DNA from 2 places in the Mesorhizobium sp. USDA 4775 genome. Region 1 is predicted to be linked to the other one. Evidence: riboswitches for the same ligand, from Rfam matches in the RefSeq annotation. Region 1 holds a riboswitch; the other holds the start of a gene.
What was found. A riboswitch is a leader RNA that binds a small molecule or an ion and turns the genes downstream of it on or off. The one in region 1 is predicted to bind S-adenosylmethionine.
Positions count from the first base shown of each region.

Region 2: it holds a riboswitch for S-adenosylmethionine, as region 1 does, so the genes downstream of both, metX (homoserine O-acetyltransferase MetX) here and ACVILI_RS08970 (O-succinylhomoserine sulfhydrylase) in region 1, are expected to answer to the same signal.

Region 1 covers NZ_JBSSFM010000001.1:1,824,178-1,831,567, forward strand. Annotated here, with positions in the region: gene ACVILI_RS08945 (aspartate aminotransferase family protein) at 1-208, shown strand, start outside; gene argF (ornithine carbamoyltransferase) at 225-1,136, shown strand; gene ACVILI_RS08955 (Hsp33 family molecular chaperone) at 1,266-2,297, shown strand; gene apaG (Co2+/Mg2+ efflux protein ApaG) at 2,335-2,727, opposite strand; gene ACVILI_RS08965 (ceramide glucosyltransferase) at 3,007-4,158, shown strand; gene ACVILI_RS08970 (O-succinylhomoserine sulfhydrylase) at 4,191-5,381, opposite strand; SAM riboswitch at 5,437-5,514, opposite strand; gene ACVILI_RS08975 (2'-deoxycytidine 5'-triphosphate deaminase) at 5,653-6,747, shown strand; gene ACVILI_RS08980 (ABC transporter substrate-binding protein) at 6,847-7,390, shown strand, end outside.
Region 2 covers NZ_JBSSFM010000001.1:98,596-105,985, forward strand. Annotated here, with positions in the region: gene ACVILI_RS00485 (DUF2125 domain-containing protein) at 1-647, shown strand, start outside; gene ACVILI_RS00490 (sugar kinase) at 655-1,584, shown strand; gene ACVILI_RS00495 (prephenate/arogenate dehydrogenase family protein) at 1,581-2,516, opposite strand; gene hisC (histidinol-phosphate transaminase) at 2,540-3,649, opposite strand; SAM riboswitch at 3,810-3,887, shown strand; gene metX (homoserine O-acetyltransferase MetX) at 3,993-5,162, shown strand; gene metW (methionine biosynthesis protein MetW) at 5,221-5,835, shown strand; gene ACVILI_RS00515 (DUF1330 domain-containing protein) at 5,843-6,163, opposite strand; gene ACVILI_RS00520 (DUF1194 domain-containing protein) at 6,304-7,107, opposite strand; gene ACVILI_RS00525 (ABC transporter ATP-binding protein/permease) at 7,196-7,390, opposite strand, start outside.

The sequences.
Region 1 (7,390 bases):
GCTTGGCCTCAAATGCGCCATGCCCAACAACAAGGTGAACATGGCACTGCGCGACCAGCATTTGCTGGCGGTTCCGGCCGGCGACAACGTCATTCGCCTGCTGCCGCCGCTCACCGTCACCGACGCCGAGATCCACGAAGCGCTCAACCGCATCCGCGCCGGTGCCAAAGGCCTGGCGGATGCCATCGCCGTGGCCGCCGCGAAGTAATTCCGGAAAATTGCTGATGTCAGTTCGCCATTTCACCGATCTTTCCACCGTTTCCGAGGGCGACCTGCGCGTCATGCTCGACGACGCGGTGGTGCGAAAGGCGCGCCTCAAGGCCGGCGAGCGCACCCGGCCGCTCGAAGGCAAGGTGCTGGCGATGATCTTCGACAAGCCGTCGACGCGCACGCGCGTCTCCTTCGATGTCGGCATGCGCCAGCTCGGCGGCGAGACCATCATGCTGACCGGCACCGAAATGCAGCTTGGCCGCTCCGAGACCATCGCCGACACCGCCAAGGTGTTGTCGCGCTATGTCGACGCGATCATGATCCGCACCACCTCGCATGAGCGGCTGCTGGAGCTGACCGAGAACGCCACGGTTCCGGTGATCAACGGGCTGACGGATGACACCCATCCGTGCCAGCTGATGGCCGACATCATGACCTTCGAGGAGCATCGCGGTCCGGTGGCCGGCAAGACCATCGCCTGGACCGGCGACGGCAACAATGTGCTGCATTCGCTGCTCGAAGCCTCGGCGCGGTTCCGCTTCAACCTCAACGTCGCCGTGCCGGAAGGCAGCGAGCCGGCGCAGAAGCATATCGACTGGTCCAAGGCCCATGGCGGCAAGCTGCACTTCACCCGCTCGCCCGAGGAAGCCGTCGACCAGGCCGACTGTGTCGTCACCGATTGCTGGGTGTCGATGGGCCAGGAGCATCGCGCCCGCGGCCATAACGTGTTCTCGCCCTACCAGGTCAATGCCAAGCTGATGGCGCATGCCAAGCCGGATGCGCTGTTCATGCACTGTCTGCCGGCGCATCGCGGTGAGGAAGTGACCGACGAGGTTATCGACGGACCCCATTCGGTGGTCTTCGACGAGGCCGAGAACCGGCTCCACGCCCAGAAGGCGGTGCTTGCCTGGTGTCTTGGGGCTTGAAGTGTCTTGGGGCTTGAGGTGGCTTGGGGTTTGAAAGGTCCGGGCGCTTGATCTGCGGGGGCGCGATGCCTATCTGCGCCGCATCACGCAAATCAAGCGCGTTTGGACGCATGCACCCCAGGGGGCGGCATGGCCGCGCCCTGGAGCTTTGTCATGTTGGAAACGCATCAAGTGACTGAACATCACCCCAAACTCGGCGAGTTCGGCTATGCCGGCGACGATCATGTCGTGCCCTTTGAGGTCGGCCCGCTCGACGTGCGCGGCCGTACCGTGCAACTCGGGCCGATGCTCGACGCCATTCTCAGCCGCCACGATTATCCCGAGCCGGTCGCCCGCCTGCTGGCGGAAGCCTGTGTACTGACGGTGCTGCTCGGCACCTCGCTCAAATTCGAGGGCAAGTTCATCCTGCAGACCCGCACCGATGGGCCGGTCGACATGCTGGTGGCGGATTTCACCACGCCGTCGGCGCTGCGTGCCTATGCGCGCTTCGATGCCGATAGGCTCGAGGCGCTGGTCGCCGCAGGCGAAACGTCCCAGCAGACGCTGCTCGGCGGCGGCGTGCTGGCACTGACCATCGACCAGGGCGCCCATACGCAGCGCTATCAGGGCATCGTCCAGCTCGATGGCGAAACCCTGGAAGACGCGGCGCGCACCTATTTCCGCCAGTCGGAGCAGATCCCGACGGATATCAGGCTCTCGGTCGCCAAGCTGTTGACGCCCGGCGTCGGCGGCGCGCGCGAGCAGTGGCGTGCTGGCGGCATCCTGGCGCAGTTCCTGCCGCAGTCGCCTGAGCGCATGCGCGTTCCGGACCTGCACGGCGGCGACGGCGATCCGCGCGAGGAGATCCATGATCCCACGGACAATTCCTGGCAGGAATTGCTGGCGCTGCTCGGCACGATCGAGCCGACCGAGTTGATCGACCCGACGATCGGCGCCGAACGGCTGCTCTATCGCCTGTTCCACGAGCATGGCGTACGCGTCTTCGGCGGCGTTCCCGTGGCCGACCAGTGCTCATGCTCGCGCGACAAGATCCGCGGCATCCTCGAGGGCTTCTCCGCGCAGGAGATCGAGGACAGCACCGAGGATGGCGGCATCCACGTCGCCTGCGAATTCTGCTCGACACAGTACGACTTCGATCCGGCGGAATTTGCCGCACAGTAAAGCCATTCCTTCTCCCCGTGGAACGGGGAGAAGGACGCTAATTCACCGTCCGCCGCGTCCCCGGCAGGTCCAGCGAGAACGCCGGGATGGCGATGTCGAAGGTCTCGCCGCGCTTGTTGCGCATCGTGTAGTGCCCGACCATGATGCCTGAGGGCGTCGAGAGCGGGCAGCCGGACGTGTATTGATAGCTGTCGCCGGGATTGAGTTCGGGCTGGTCGCCGACGACACCCGGGCCGCGCACTTCCTCGACTCGGCCGGCACCGTCGGTGATGTGCCAATAGCGCGACAGAAGCTGCACGAATTCGTCCGACTGGTTGTCGATCGTTATCTGATAGCCCCAGACAAAGCGGTTCTCGGAAGGATCGGAGCGGTCCTCGAGATAGAACGGCCTGACCTGCACTTCGATGTTGCGCGTGACGGCGCGGTACATAAGCGGCTCCAAAACAATCTAAAGCATGATCCCGAAAAGTGGGAACCGGTTTTCGGAAAAGATCATGCTCAAACCAACAGAACCTTTCGGCGCTCCCGGCGAGCAGGTCAACGTGCGCGTCTTGTCGCGGCTCGTCTTGAAACGCAGGTGCCGGCAAAGAATGTCATTTAAGTGACACATGACAATGGTGGTGTGCACGAACCGGGCGACTCGGCGCTCTGTCGAACTATTGAAAACGGCCACGATGCGGGCCGTCTCTTCTGGAGTGACCAGATCTCGATGGAACTCGCTCTCATAGCCGCCTCGCTTTCGACTGCTATTATCCTTTCAAACACCGCCAGTATCCTTCTCGCCGCCTCACAGCTGAGACGGCGCACAACGATCGCACCGCCGGCCGGCAAATCGCCGCCGGTATCGATTGTCATACCCTCGCGCGGCGTCGAGCCGTTCACGCAGGAGACGCTGGAGCGCGCCTTCTCGCTAGACTGGCCCCGCTACGAGCTGATCTTCTGCGTCGCTCATGGAGACGACCCAGTGGTCAGGCTGATCCGTGCCGCCATTGGCCGCTTTCCAAAAGTGCCGGCCCGGCTGTTGATCGGCGACGACCGCGTCAGCGCCAATCCCAAGCTCAACAATTGCGTCAAGGGCTGGGAAGCCGCGCGGCACGATTGGGTTGTCCTGGCCGACTCCAACGTGCTGATGCCGAGAGACTACGTCCAGCATCTGATGGCGGCGTGGCGGCCGGACACCGGCCTTGTCTGCTCGACACCGATCGGTTCGCGGCCGGAGGGCTTCTGGGCCGAGGTCGAATGCGCCTTCCTCAACACGCTGCAGGCGCGCTGGCAATATGCCGGCGAGGCGCTCGGCCTTGGCTTTGCCCAGGGCAAGAGCATGTTGTGGAACAAGCCGATGCTGGATGCCAATGGCGGCATCCGCGCGCTGGCCGCCGAAATCGCCGAGGACGCCGCCGCGACCAAGCTGGTCAGTGGGCTTGGCCTGCGCGTCAATCTCGTCGCGGCACCCTTCGAGCAGCCGCTTGGCCGACGCACGCTTGGCACGATCTGGTCGCGCCAGGCCCGCTGGGCGCGCTTGCGCCGCGTCACCTTCCCACGGTTCTTCGCGCCGGAAATCCTGACCGGCGCGGTGGTGCCGCTGGCGCTTGCGCTGGTTGCGGCGGCAAGCGCCGGCTTCAGCCTGCCGCTGACGGCCATCGCCGTGCTGGCGGCCTTTTATCTCCCGGAATGCGCCCTGGCCTGGTCCAAGGGCTGGCACCTTTCGCCGCGCACGGTCGCGGCGATGATTGCGCGGGACTTGCTGCTTCCAACCATGTGGGGGCGCGGCTGGCTCGGCGGCGCCGTCGACTGGCGCGGCAATGCGATGACCATCGGCACCAAGGCGGCCGAACTGGAAGAGGCGTCGTCGCGCGCCTGATCGCGGCGCGGACGACCTACCTCGACGACCCTCTATTTAGCGGCCTTGAGAGCCTGCGCGATGTCTTCCAGAAGGTCATCGGTATCCTCCAGGCCGACCGACAGCCTGAGCGTTCCTGGCCCGATGCCGAGTTCGGCGCGCGCCTCGTCGCTCAAGTTCTTGTGCGTGGTCGTCGCCGGATGGGTGATCAGGCTCTTGGCGTCGCCGAGATTGTTGGAGATCAGCACGATGTCGAGCGCGTTCTGCAGGGCGAAGGCCGCCTGCTTGCCGCCCTTGACGTCGAGGCAGATCAGCGTCGAGCCGCCCGACATCTGCTTCTTGACGATCGCGGCCTGCGGATGGTCGGCGCGGCCGGGATAGATGACGCGGGCGATCTGCGGCTGGTCGGCGAGGAAATCTGCGATCTTGCCGGCGCTCTCCGTCTGCTGGCGCACGCGCAGCGGCAGCGTCTCCAGGCCCTTCAGCAGCGTCCAGGCGTTGAAGGGCGACAGGCTGGGGCCGGTGTGGCGGAAATAATCATGCAAATTCTCGTCGATCCACTTCTTGTCCGACAGGATCACGCCGCCGAGACAGCGGCCCTGGCCGTCGATGTGCTTGGTTGCCGAATAGACGACGATATGCGCGCCGAGCTGCAACGGCTTCTGCTGCAGTGGCGTGGCAAAGACATTGTCGACGACAAGCCGCGCGCCGATCGAGTTGGCGAGCGCAGCCACAGCGGCGATGTCGACCACTTCCAGCGTCGGGTTGGTCGGGCTCTCCAGGAAGAACAGCTTGGTGTTGGGCCTGACCGCCTTTTCCCAGTTGGCGATATCGGTGCCGTCGACCAGCGTCGCCTCGATGCCGTAGCGCGGTGCCAGCGTCTCGACCACCCAGCGGCAGGAGCCGAACAGCGCGCGCGCCGCCACGATATGGTCCCCGGCCTTGACGCTGCACAGAAGCGCCGCTGTCACGGCCGCCATGCCCGATGCCGTGGCGCGTGCGTCTTCCGCGCCTTCCAGCGCGCACATGCGCTTTTCGAACATGTCGACGGTCGGATTGGCGTAGCGCGAATAGATGAAGCCGGGTTCCTCGCCCTTGAAGCGGGCTTCGGCGGCTTGCGCCGTTTGATAGACATAGCCCTGGGTCAGGTACATCGCCTCGGAGGTCTCGCCGAAGCCGGAACGCAGGGTTCCGCCATGCACGAGGGCTGTCTGAGGCTTCCAGTTGCGCTTCTTGTTGCTCATCGCTTTGTTCCAGACACAAAAAAACCGGCCGCGAAAGTCGCAACCGGTCCATACAGCCTCGCGGCCAACGGTCCTTTAGCGACTTGTTTAACGTGGCTGCAAGCCGACCGGCCAAATCACCACGGGATAACGACCCTTTAGACCCGTACCACGCTTGCGTCAATTGCCGGCTTCATTAAGAGGTTTGTACCAGGCAGGTTCCGCAAGAATGTTCCATGTTTTCCGGCGAGAACCTGTTGGTAGGAAATTCGTCTGGCCTAGGAGCGGAGCCTTGCGGCAGACAGGCATTCTTCCCGATCAGGACATCTCGGCGCTGTTCCAGTCCGGCGCGCTGAAGTCGCCGCGCGCGCTCGACGCCGACCAGATCCAGCCGGCGAGCCTTGATCTGCGGCTCGGCGACAAGGCCTGGCGGGTGCGGGCCTCGTTCCTGCCGGGTCCCAACCACAGGGTCTCGGAAAAGCTCGACCGGCTGCAGCTGCACGAAATCAATCTTGCCGAGGGCGCGGTGCTGGAGACCGGCTGCGTCTATATCGTGCCCTTGCTTGAAAGCCTGGCATTGCCGGCGGACATTTCGGCCTCGGCCAATCCGAAGAGTTCGACCGGGCGGCTCGACATTTTCACCCGTGTCATGACCGACCGTGGCCACGAGTTCGACAAGATCGCCGCCGGCTACAACGGTCCGCTCTATCTGGAAGTCAGCCCGCGCACCTTTCCGATCGTCGTGCGCACCGGTTCGCGCCTGTCGCAAATCCGCTTCCGCACCGGCAACGCGCTGCTCTCGGAAACCGAATTGCATGAATTGCACCGCGCGCAGATGCTGGTCGCCACCGAGCCGCCGAATATTTCGGGCGGTGGCATCGCGCTGTCGATCGATCTCAAGGGCAACGGTGAAGGGCTGGTCGGCTATCGCGGCAAGCATCACACCGGCCTCGTCGATGTCGACAAGCGCGCCGCCCAGGATGTCGTCGATTTCTGGGAACCGATCCACAAGAGCGGCGCCGGCGAACTGGTGCTCGATCCAGACGAATTCTACATCCTCGTCAGCCAGGAGGCGGTGCATGTGCCGCCGCTCTACGCCGCCGAGATGACGCCCTTCGACCCGCTGGTCGGCGAATTTCGCGTCCATTACGCCGGCTTCTTCGATCCGGGCTTCGGCCATTCGGCTGCCGGTGGCACCGGCAGCCGGGCCGTGCTTGAAGTGCGCAGCCACGAGGTGCCGTTCATCCTCGACCATGGCCAGATCGTCGGCCGGCTGGTCTACGAGCACATGCTGAAGCGGCCGCAGGCGCTCTACGGCACCGCTCTCGGCTCCAACTACCAGGCACAGGGCCTGAAGCTCTCCAAGCATTTCCGCGCTGCGCGCTGAACCCCGGTTGCCGCCAGGCAAGATACTTGCCTGCGCTGGCACATCATGCTTGGCTGGCTTGTCGGCCGTCGAGATGGCGGCGCTCAAGGGGACAAGAAAATGCAGATCTCGAAATGGATACTGTCGGCGGCAGGCGCCGCCCTGTTGTCGATGGCCGCCGGCTCTTTGTCGGCGCAGGCTGCCGAGAAACTGAAGATCGGCACCGAGGGCGCCTATCCGCCGTTCAACACCATCACCTCGGACGGTAAGGTTGTCGGTTTCGACATCGACATCGCCAATGCGCTGTGTGCTCAGATGAAGGTCGAGTGCGAGATCGTCACCCAGGACTGGGACGGCATCATCCCCGCCCTGCAGGCCAAGAAGTTCGACGCCATCATTGCCTCGATGAGCATCACCGAAGAGCGCAAGAAGCAGGTCGCCTTCACCAACAAATACTACACCACCCCGCTCGCGCTGGTGGCGCCGAAGGACAGCGATCTGACGTCGGCCGACCCGGCGGCCCTGGCCGGCAAGACGGTCGGCGCCCAGGCTTCGACCACGCAGGCCGACTATGCCCAGAACACCTATGGCAAGGCAGGTGCCGAGGCAAAGCTCTACCCAACCCAGGAAGAAGCGATCACCGACCTGACCAACGGCCGGCTTG
Region 2 (7,390 bases), 1.7 Mb from region 1:
CCGTCCCCGGCATGGTGCCGCTGTGGATCGACTGGGACAATCTGCAGGCCAAGGTCAAGCTTTCATGGCCGCTGCCGCAGCGCGTTGCGCTGCAGGCGGAAGGCCTGTCGGGCCAGACGGACCCGGCCGACGACACCGACCCGGTGGAACTGTTCAGCGCCGGCAGGGCGGCCGGCCAGCTGCAGCCGAACGGTCAGGACGTCGATTATGCCGGCAGCTTCACCGATCTGGAGATCGACCCGGATGCGATCGGCGGCCGCGTGCTGCCGGCGCTCGATGCCAGCGGCGACGCCACGCTGAAGAATGGTGTCGCGCTGATCGGAACGCAGGTGACGAGCCTTCGCGGCCAAAGGGTAGAGATCCGCAACCTCGATTTGTCGTCGGGCACGGCGCGGGTCACCGTTTCCGGGCCGCTGTCGGTCGACGCCGAAGGCCTGGTCGACGCCGATCTGATGATCAGGATCAAGGATCCGAAGGCCGTGGCGGCCATCCTTGCCGGCGCCATACCCGAGCAGAAGAATGCGATCGAACAGGGATTTGCCGCGCTCGCCATGCTCGGCAGCGAACCGTCGATGCCGCTGAAAGTGGTCAAGGGCAAAGCCTCGCTCGGCTTCATCCCGCTCGGCAAGATCAAGCCGGTGCAATAGCGCGACCATGGCAAGCCCCCCGAGGCTCCTCAGCGTCGGCGCGCTGACGCTGGACACCATCCTGCGTGTCGAGACGCTGCCCACGCACCAGGGCAAGTTCATCGCCGCCGACGGTGTGCAGATCGCCTCGGGCATGGCCACCAGTGCCGCCTGCGCCGCGCATCGCCTGGGCGCCGAGGTGTCGCTATGGGCGAGCGCCGGCGACGACCTCATTGGCGATCAGCTGATCGCCGGGATCGAGGCCGAGGGTGTCGACTGCGGCTATGTCCGCCGCGTCGGCAGCGCCCGCTCGGCATTGGCCTCGATCCTGGTCGACGCGCATGGCGAGCGCATCATCGTGCCTTTCTATGACAGCCTGGCCCAGGCCGATCCAGAGGCATTGCCTTTCGCCGACATCACGGCATTCGATGCCGTGCTGGTGGACGTGCGCTGGCCGGGTGCCGCGGCGCTTGCCCTCAAGGCAGCGCGCGCGGCAGGCCGGCCGGCAATCCTCGATGCCGACACAGCCCCGCTGGCGGTGTTGGAGCAACTGTTGCCGCTGGCTTCGCACATCGTCGCCTCGGAGCCCGCCGTCCGCATCATCTGCGGCCAGGCGCTGGATCTGGCGAGCGCTTGCACCGACATGGCTTCCCGCACCGATGCGTTCGTCGCCGTCACCGGCGGCGCGGCAGGCACCTGGTGGTTCGATCGCGCGGCGGGATCATCCCGTCATGTCGCGGCACCGAAGATCAAGGCGGTTGACACGCTCGCCGCCGGCGACGTCTTTCACGGCGCCCTTGCTGTCGGACTGGCGGAGGCCATGCCGATCGAGCAGGCCTTGCGCTTTGCAAGTGCCGCCGCCGCGCTCAAATGCCTGCGCTTTGGCGGCAGGCTCGGCGCGCCGGACCGGGCCGAGACGCTGGCCATGGTCGCGGCGACCTGGCCCGAAACAGCCTAGTTCTTCGACGGGTGCTCGAACGCCTGGCGGCCGAAATCCGGCACGTCGATATCCTGGCCGGCCTCGATGATTGAGCGGCGTACCGCCCGAGTGCGGGTGAACAGGTCGAACAATTTGTCGCCATCGCCCCAGCGGATCGCCCGCTGCAGGAATGCCAGATCTTCCGAGAACCGCGCCAGCATTTCGAGAATGGCGTCCTTGTTGTGCAGGCAGACGTCCCGCCACATGGTCGGGTCGGAGGCGGCCAGACGCGTGAAGTCGCGAAAGCCGGAGGCGGAATATTTGATGACTTCCGTCTTGGTCACCGATTCCAGATCGTCGGCGGTGCCGACGATGTTGTAGGCGATGATGTGCGGCAGATGCGAGACGATGGCGAGCGTCATATCGTGATGCTGGGGATCCATCGTGTCGATGTTGGCGCCGCAACGGCGCCAGAATTCCGACAGCCTCTCAAGCGCGTCTGGATCGGTGCCTGGCAACGGCGTGAAGATGCACCAGCGATTGTCGAACAGATCGGCGAAACCGGCATCCGGTCCGGATTTTTCCGTGCCCGCCAGCGGATGGCCGGGAATGAAATGAACGCCATCAGGCACATGCGGCTGCATCTGGGCGATGACCGACGCCTTGGTCGAGCCGACATCGGTGAGGATGGCGCCCTTCTTCAACGCCGGTGCGATCTCCTCAGCCACCGCACCGGACGAGCCGACCGGCACCGAGACGATGACCAGGTCGGCATTGCGGACCGCTTCCTTCGCGTCGGTCGTGTAGGAATCGCCCAGTCCAAGCTCTTCCGCCCGCTTCAGCGTCGCGGCGCTGCGGGTCGAGATGGCAACGTGGCCGGCAAGACCCTCGCGTCGGATGACGCGGGCCAGCGACGAGCCGATCAGGCCGATGCCGACCAGCGCGATCTTTTCAAACATCGGTGATGTCATGGTGTTCCTGCTTTTCGGGCGTTCTAGCTTTTCAGGAATGTCGTGAGCGCGGCGACGACGCCGCGATTGGCCTCTTCCGTGCCGACGGTCATGCGCAGCGCGTTGGGGAAGCCGTAGCCGGAAACGCGCCGCAATATATAGCCGCGCGCGGTCAGATAGTCGTCCGCCGCGGCCGCCGAATGCTTTTGATCATCGGGAAAGTGAATGAGCAGGAAATTGCCGACGCTGGGCGTCACCCGCAGCCCGAGCCCAGTCATCTCCTGGCTCAGCCAGGTCAGCCAGGTCTCGTTATGCGCCACGCTGCGCTCGACATGGGCGCGGTCGCGGATTGCCGCGATGCCGGCCTCGATCGCCGTCGCATTGACGTTGAAGGGACCGCGCACGCGGTTGATCGCATCGACGATGTGCATGGGCGCATACATCCAGCCGATCCGCGCGCCACCGAGGCCGATCTTGGAGAAGGTGCGGGTCATGACCACGTTCTCGGCGCTGCCAACCAGTTCGATGCCGGCCTCATAGTCGTTGCGGCGGACATATTCGGCATATGCCGCGTCGAGCACCAGCAGCACATGTCTGGGCAGGCCGGCATGCAGGCGGCGCACCTCCTGGAACGGCACATAGGTGCCGGTAGGATTGTTGGGATTGGCAAGGAACACGATCTTGGTTCGCAGCGTGACGGCCGCCAGTATCGCATCGATGTCGGCCCGCTCATCGGTCTCCTTGACCGCGATCGGCGCAGCCCCGGCCGACTGGATGTAGATCTTGTAGACCATGAAGGCGTGTTCGGTGAATATCGCCTCGTCGCCGGGCGCCAGATAGGTCTGCGCCAGCAGGCCAAGGATCTCGTCGGAGCCGTTGGAGCAGATGATGTTCTGCGCGTTGAGGCCATGCACTTCCGCGATCGCCTCGCGTAGCCGCCTGGCGGTACCGTCGGGATAGATGTCGAGCCTGGCGGCGACTTCACGCGCGGCTTCGATCGCCTTCGGCGACGGGCCAAGCGGGTTCTCGTTGGACGATAGCTTGTAGACCTTGGCGACACCGGCGGGTGCGGCGCTCTTGCCCGGCACATAGGCGTCGATGTCCATGATACCCGCGCGCGGGGTTGGACGTGCCTGATCCGGTGTCTGGTTCATTTTTGCAAAATCCATCGAAAATGCCTCGATCCGGAGGCCGCAGCGGAAATACAAGCCGTGGCCGATAATGTCGAGAGGTGGCAGTGATGCCAGCAGCCGGCCCAGATGTCGGCCCAGATGTCGGCATTGACGGCAGCGCGGGCGAGTTCTAGAAGGGCAGCAAGAGTTCCGTGGTGATTTGGCCGGTCGGCTTGCAGCCACGTTAAACAATTCGCTAAAGGGCCGTTTGCGTGACGTAACCGGCTTTGCGAAGGCAATGCCGGTTTTTTATTGTCCGCGGCCGGCCGGATGGACGCATCGACGGCGATTTTTCGCCTGATATGATGCAGCAGGTGAGACAAGAATGGCCGCTCTGCGCGCAGGAAAGACCAACAACGAAGCCGACCAGCCGTCGAGCCCGGTGTTGCGCTTCGGGGCGGACAAGCCGCTCAAGCTCGACGCCGGCACGCTGCTATCGCCGTTCCAGATCGCCTACCAGACCTACGGCACGCTGAACGATGCCCGCTCCAATGCCATCCTCGTCTGCCATGCTCTGACCGGCGACCAGCATGTCGCCAACACCAATCCGGTGACCGGCAAGCCGGGCTGGTGGGAAGTGCTGATCGGCCCCGGCAAGATCATCGACACCAACCGTTTCTTCGTCATCTGCTCCAACGTCATCGGAGGCTGCCTGGGTTCAACCGGCCCGGCATCGACCAACCCCGCCACCGGCAAGCCCTATGGGCTCGACCTGCCGGTCATCACCATCCGCGACATGGTGCGGGCGCAGCAGATGCTGATCGACCATTTCGGCATCGAGAAACTGTTCTGCGTGCTCGGCGGCTCGATGGGCGGTATGCAGGTGCTGGAATGGGCGTCAAGCTATCCGGAGCGTGTCTTTTCGGCGCTGCCGATCGCCACCGGTGCGCGCCATTCCTCGCAGAACATTGCCTTCCATGAGGTCGGCCGGCAGGCCGTGATGGCCGATCCGGACTGGCACGGCGGCAAATATTTCGAAAACGGCAAACGCCCGGAAAAGGGGTTGGCGGTAGCGCGCATGGCCGCCCACATAACCTATCTGTCGGAAGCCGCCCTGCACCGGAAATTCGGCCGCAATCTGCAGGATCGCGAGGCGCTGACCTTCGGCTTCGACGCCGACTTCCAGATCGAAAGCTATCTGCGCCACCAAGGCATGACCTTCGTCGACCGCTTCGACGCCAATTCCTATCTCTACATGACGCGGTCAATGGACTATTTCGATCTCGCCGCAGATCATGGCGGGCGGCTGGCGGATGCTTTTGCCGGCACCAAAACCCGCTTCTGCCTGGTGTCCTTCACCTCGGATTGGTTGTTTCCGACCGAAGAGAGCCGCTCGATCGTGCACGCGCTCAACGCGGCCGGCGCGTCCGTGTCCTTCGTCGAGATCGAGACCGACCGTGGCCACGATGCCTTCCTGCTCGACGAGCCGGAACTGTTCGCCGCCATCAACGGCTTCATCGGCTCCGCAGCACGGGCGAGAGGGCTAAGCGCATGACCCCGGAAAGTTGCAGACTTTCGGGATCGGGATCATGCGCCGCAAAGGAGACGACATCATGAGCGTCAACGGCAGCCAGCGCGTCGACCTCGAGGTCGTCGCCAATCTGATCCCACCGCAGTCCCGCGTGCTCGATGTTGGTTCGGGCGACGGCTCGCTGCTTGAATTGCTGCAGGACACCAAGCAGGTCGACGGCCGCGGACTGGAACTGTCGCAGCGCGGCGTCAACGAATGCGTGGCGCGCGGCCTCTCCGTCATCCAGGGCGATGCCGACAAGGATCTCGAATTCTATCCCGACAAGGGTTTTGACTTCGTCGTCCTGTCGCAGACCTTGCAGGCGACGCGCAACCCGAAGCTGGTGCTCGACGAGTTGCTCCGCATCGGCAACCGGGCGATCGTCTCCTTCCCCAATTTCGGCCATTGGCGGGTGCGTCTGTCGCTGTTCGTCAAGGGCCGCATGCCGGTGACCCAGGACCTGCCCTATTCCTGGTACGACACCCCCAACATCCACTTCTGCACCATCCGCGACTTCGTTAATTTGTGCGAAGAGCTTGGCGCGACGGTGGAAAAGGCAACCGCGCTCGACGCCGCCGGCCAGAAGATCGGCCTGTCCATGCCCTGGTGGTTCTGGAACTTCTTTGGCCAGCAGGCGGTGTTCCTGCTGAAACGATAAGGCACGTCTAGCCCAGGACATCCGTCGCCTTGTGCGGATGTTCGACGCCGTCGGCAAACACCACATCGGATTGGGAGTTCTCCGTGCGCAAGGCCAATATTGCCTGATAGGCGGGCGAAGCATACCACTCGCGCACATGCTGCCGGTCGGGAAATTCGATGATGATGAGGTTGCCCGGCCAGTCGTTCTCGATCACCTCCACATCGCCGCCATGCACCAGGAAACGGCCTCCAAACGGTTCCAGCGTGGCATCGATCTTGTGCAGATACTCGACGATCTGCGGCCCCATCGTGACTTGGCGCATATGGGCGATGGCGTAAGCGGTCATGACGTAACTCCCTTTGCATCGAGACCGACCAACCGGCCTCGCAAGGCCAAATCTGCCGGAATGCCTGACGCAAAGCGATTACGCCAGAGGTAATGGAATCGGTGCCTTCGACGGCCGGCCGCAGGTGCTCTTGCGCAATTTCACCGGTCGAGTTCCGGAAAATACGGATCCGACAGGAACCGCCTGTCGCGTTCGCCTTGCAGGCAGTCGATCGGCGCGTCCGCATCGACAGGGATGATGCTGGCCTTGTGCTGAATGCCGCTCACCTCGAGGATCAGCTTGCGCCGGATGGCGGTGGAAAATTCGGCAGCCGAGTAGATGGGCAGCACGAATGAGCCGGGTCCGCCGGTCACGCACTGCGCATAATACTGGTCGAGATGCTTGAAGGTGGGCGATGGATTGATCAGGATCGGCAGGCCGTTGATGATGATGCCTTTTGCGGTTGCCGCATCGCGCGTCGCGGTGACCGGCGGCCCGATATTGTTGGGGCCATCGCCCGACATGTCGATGACGCTGCGCTCACCGGCGAAATTCGTCCTGCCGAACAGCTCTGTGCCGAAGGCAATTGCCGTGGAAATCGAGGTACCGCGAAAACTCCGGAACGGGCGCGCCGCCACCTTGTCGGCAAAGCTGTTGGCGCTTTGCGCGCCATCGATGATCTGCCAATCGATGACCGCGTCGTCGCGCACCGTGCCGGCCCATTCGAAATAGGCAATCGCGATGCGGCCGGTATTGCCGGACCGGACGGCCTGGATGAAGTCGGGATGGCGCAGCGCCTCGACATAGCCGGCGCGTTGCAGGGCGAATTCCTTCTCGTCCATCGACAGGGATATATCGACCGCCAACACCAATTCGACGTCAACAGCCAGCGCACTTGATGGCGAGGCAACGGGCGTTGGCTGGACACAGGCAAGACAGGCAAGCAGGCGCAGAGCATCAAGCATCGCCACCGCCAAGTTTTGTTTCTCGGGGAAATCTTCCTTCGCGATCGCGGCGAAATAAAGCTTGCTGCGAGAGTGCGGGAAAGCGGTCCTATTTCTTGCGGCGGACCGCGACCGGCGGTGGATCGATGGCGCCGGCCCTGACGTGGGCGGGCTTCAGCGCTGGCGCACCGGAATCCTTGACGATCGTCAGGCCGCGCGGAAAGAACTGAATATTGTGCTGGCCGCGCCCGATGTTGATGATCGTGGCGCCCTTCAGATGCTTTTCCAGCATCGCGAGCACACG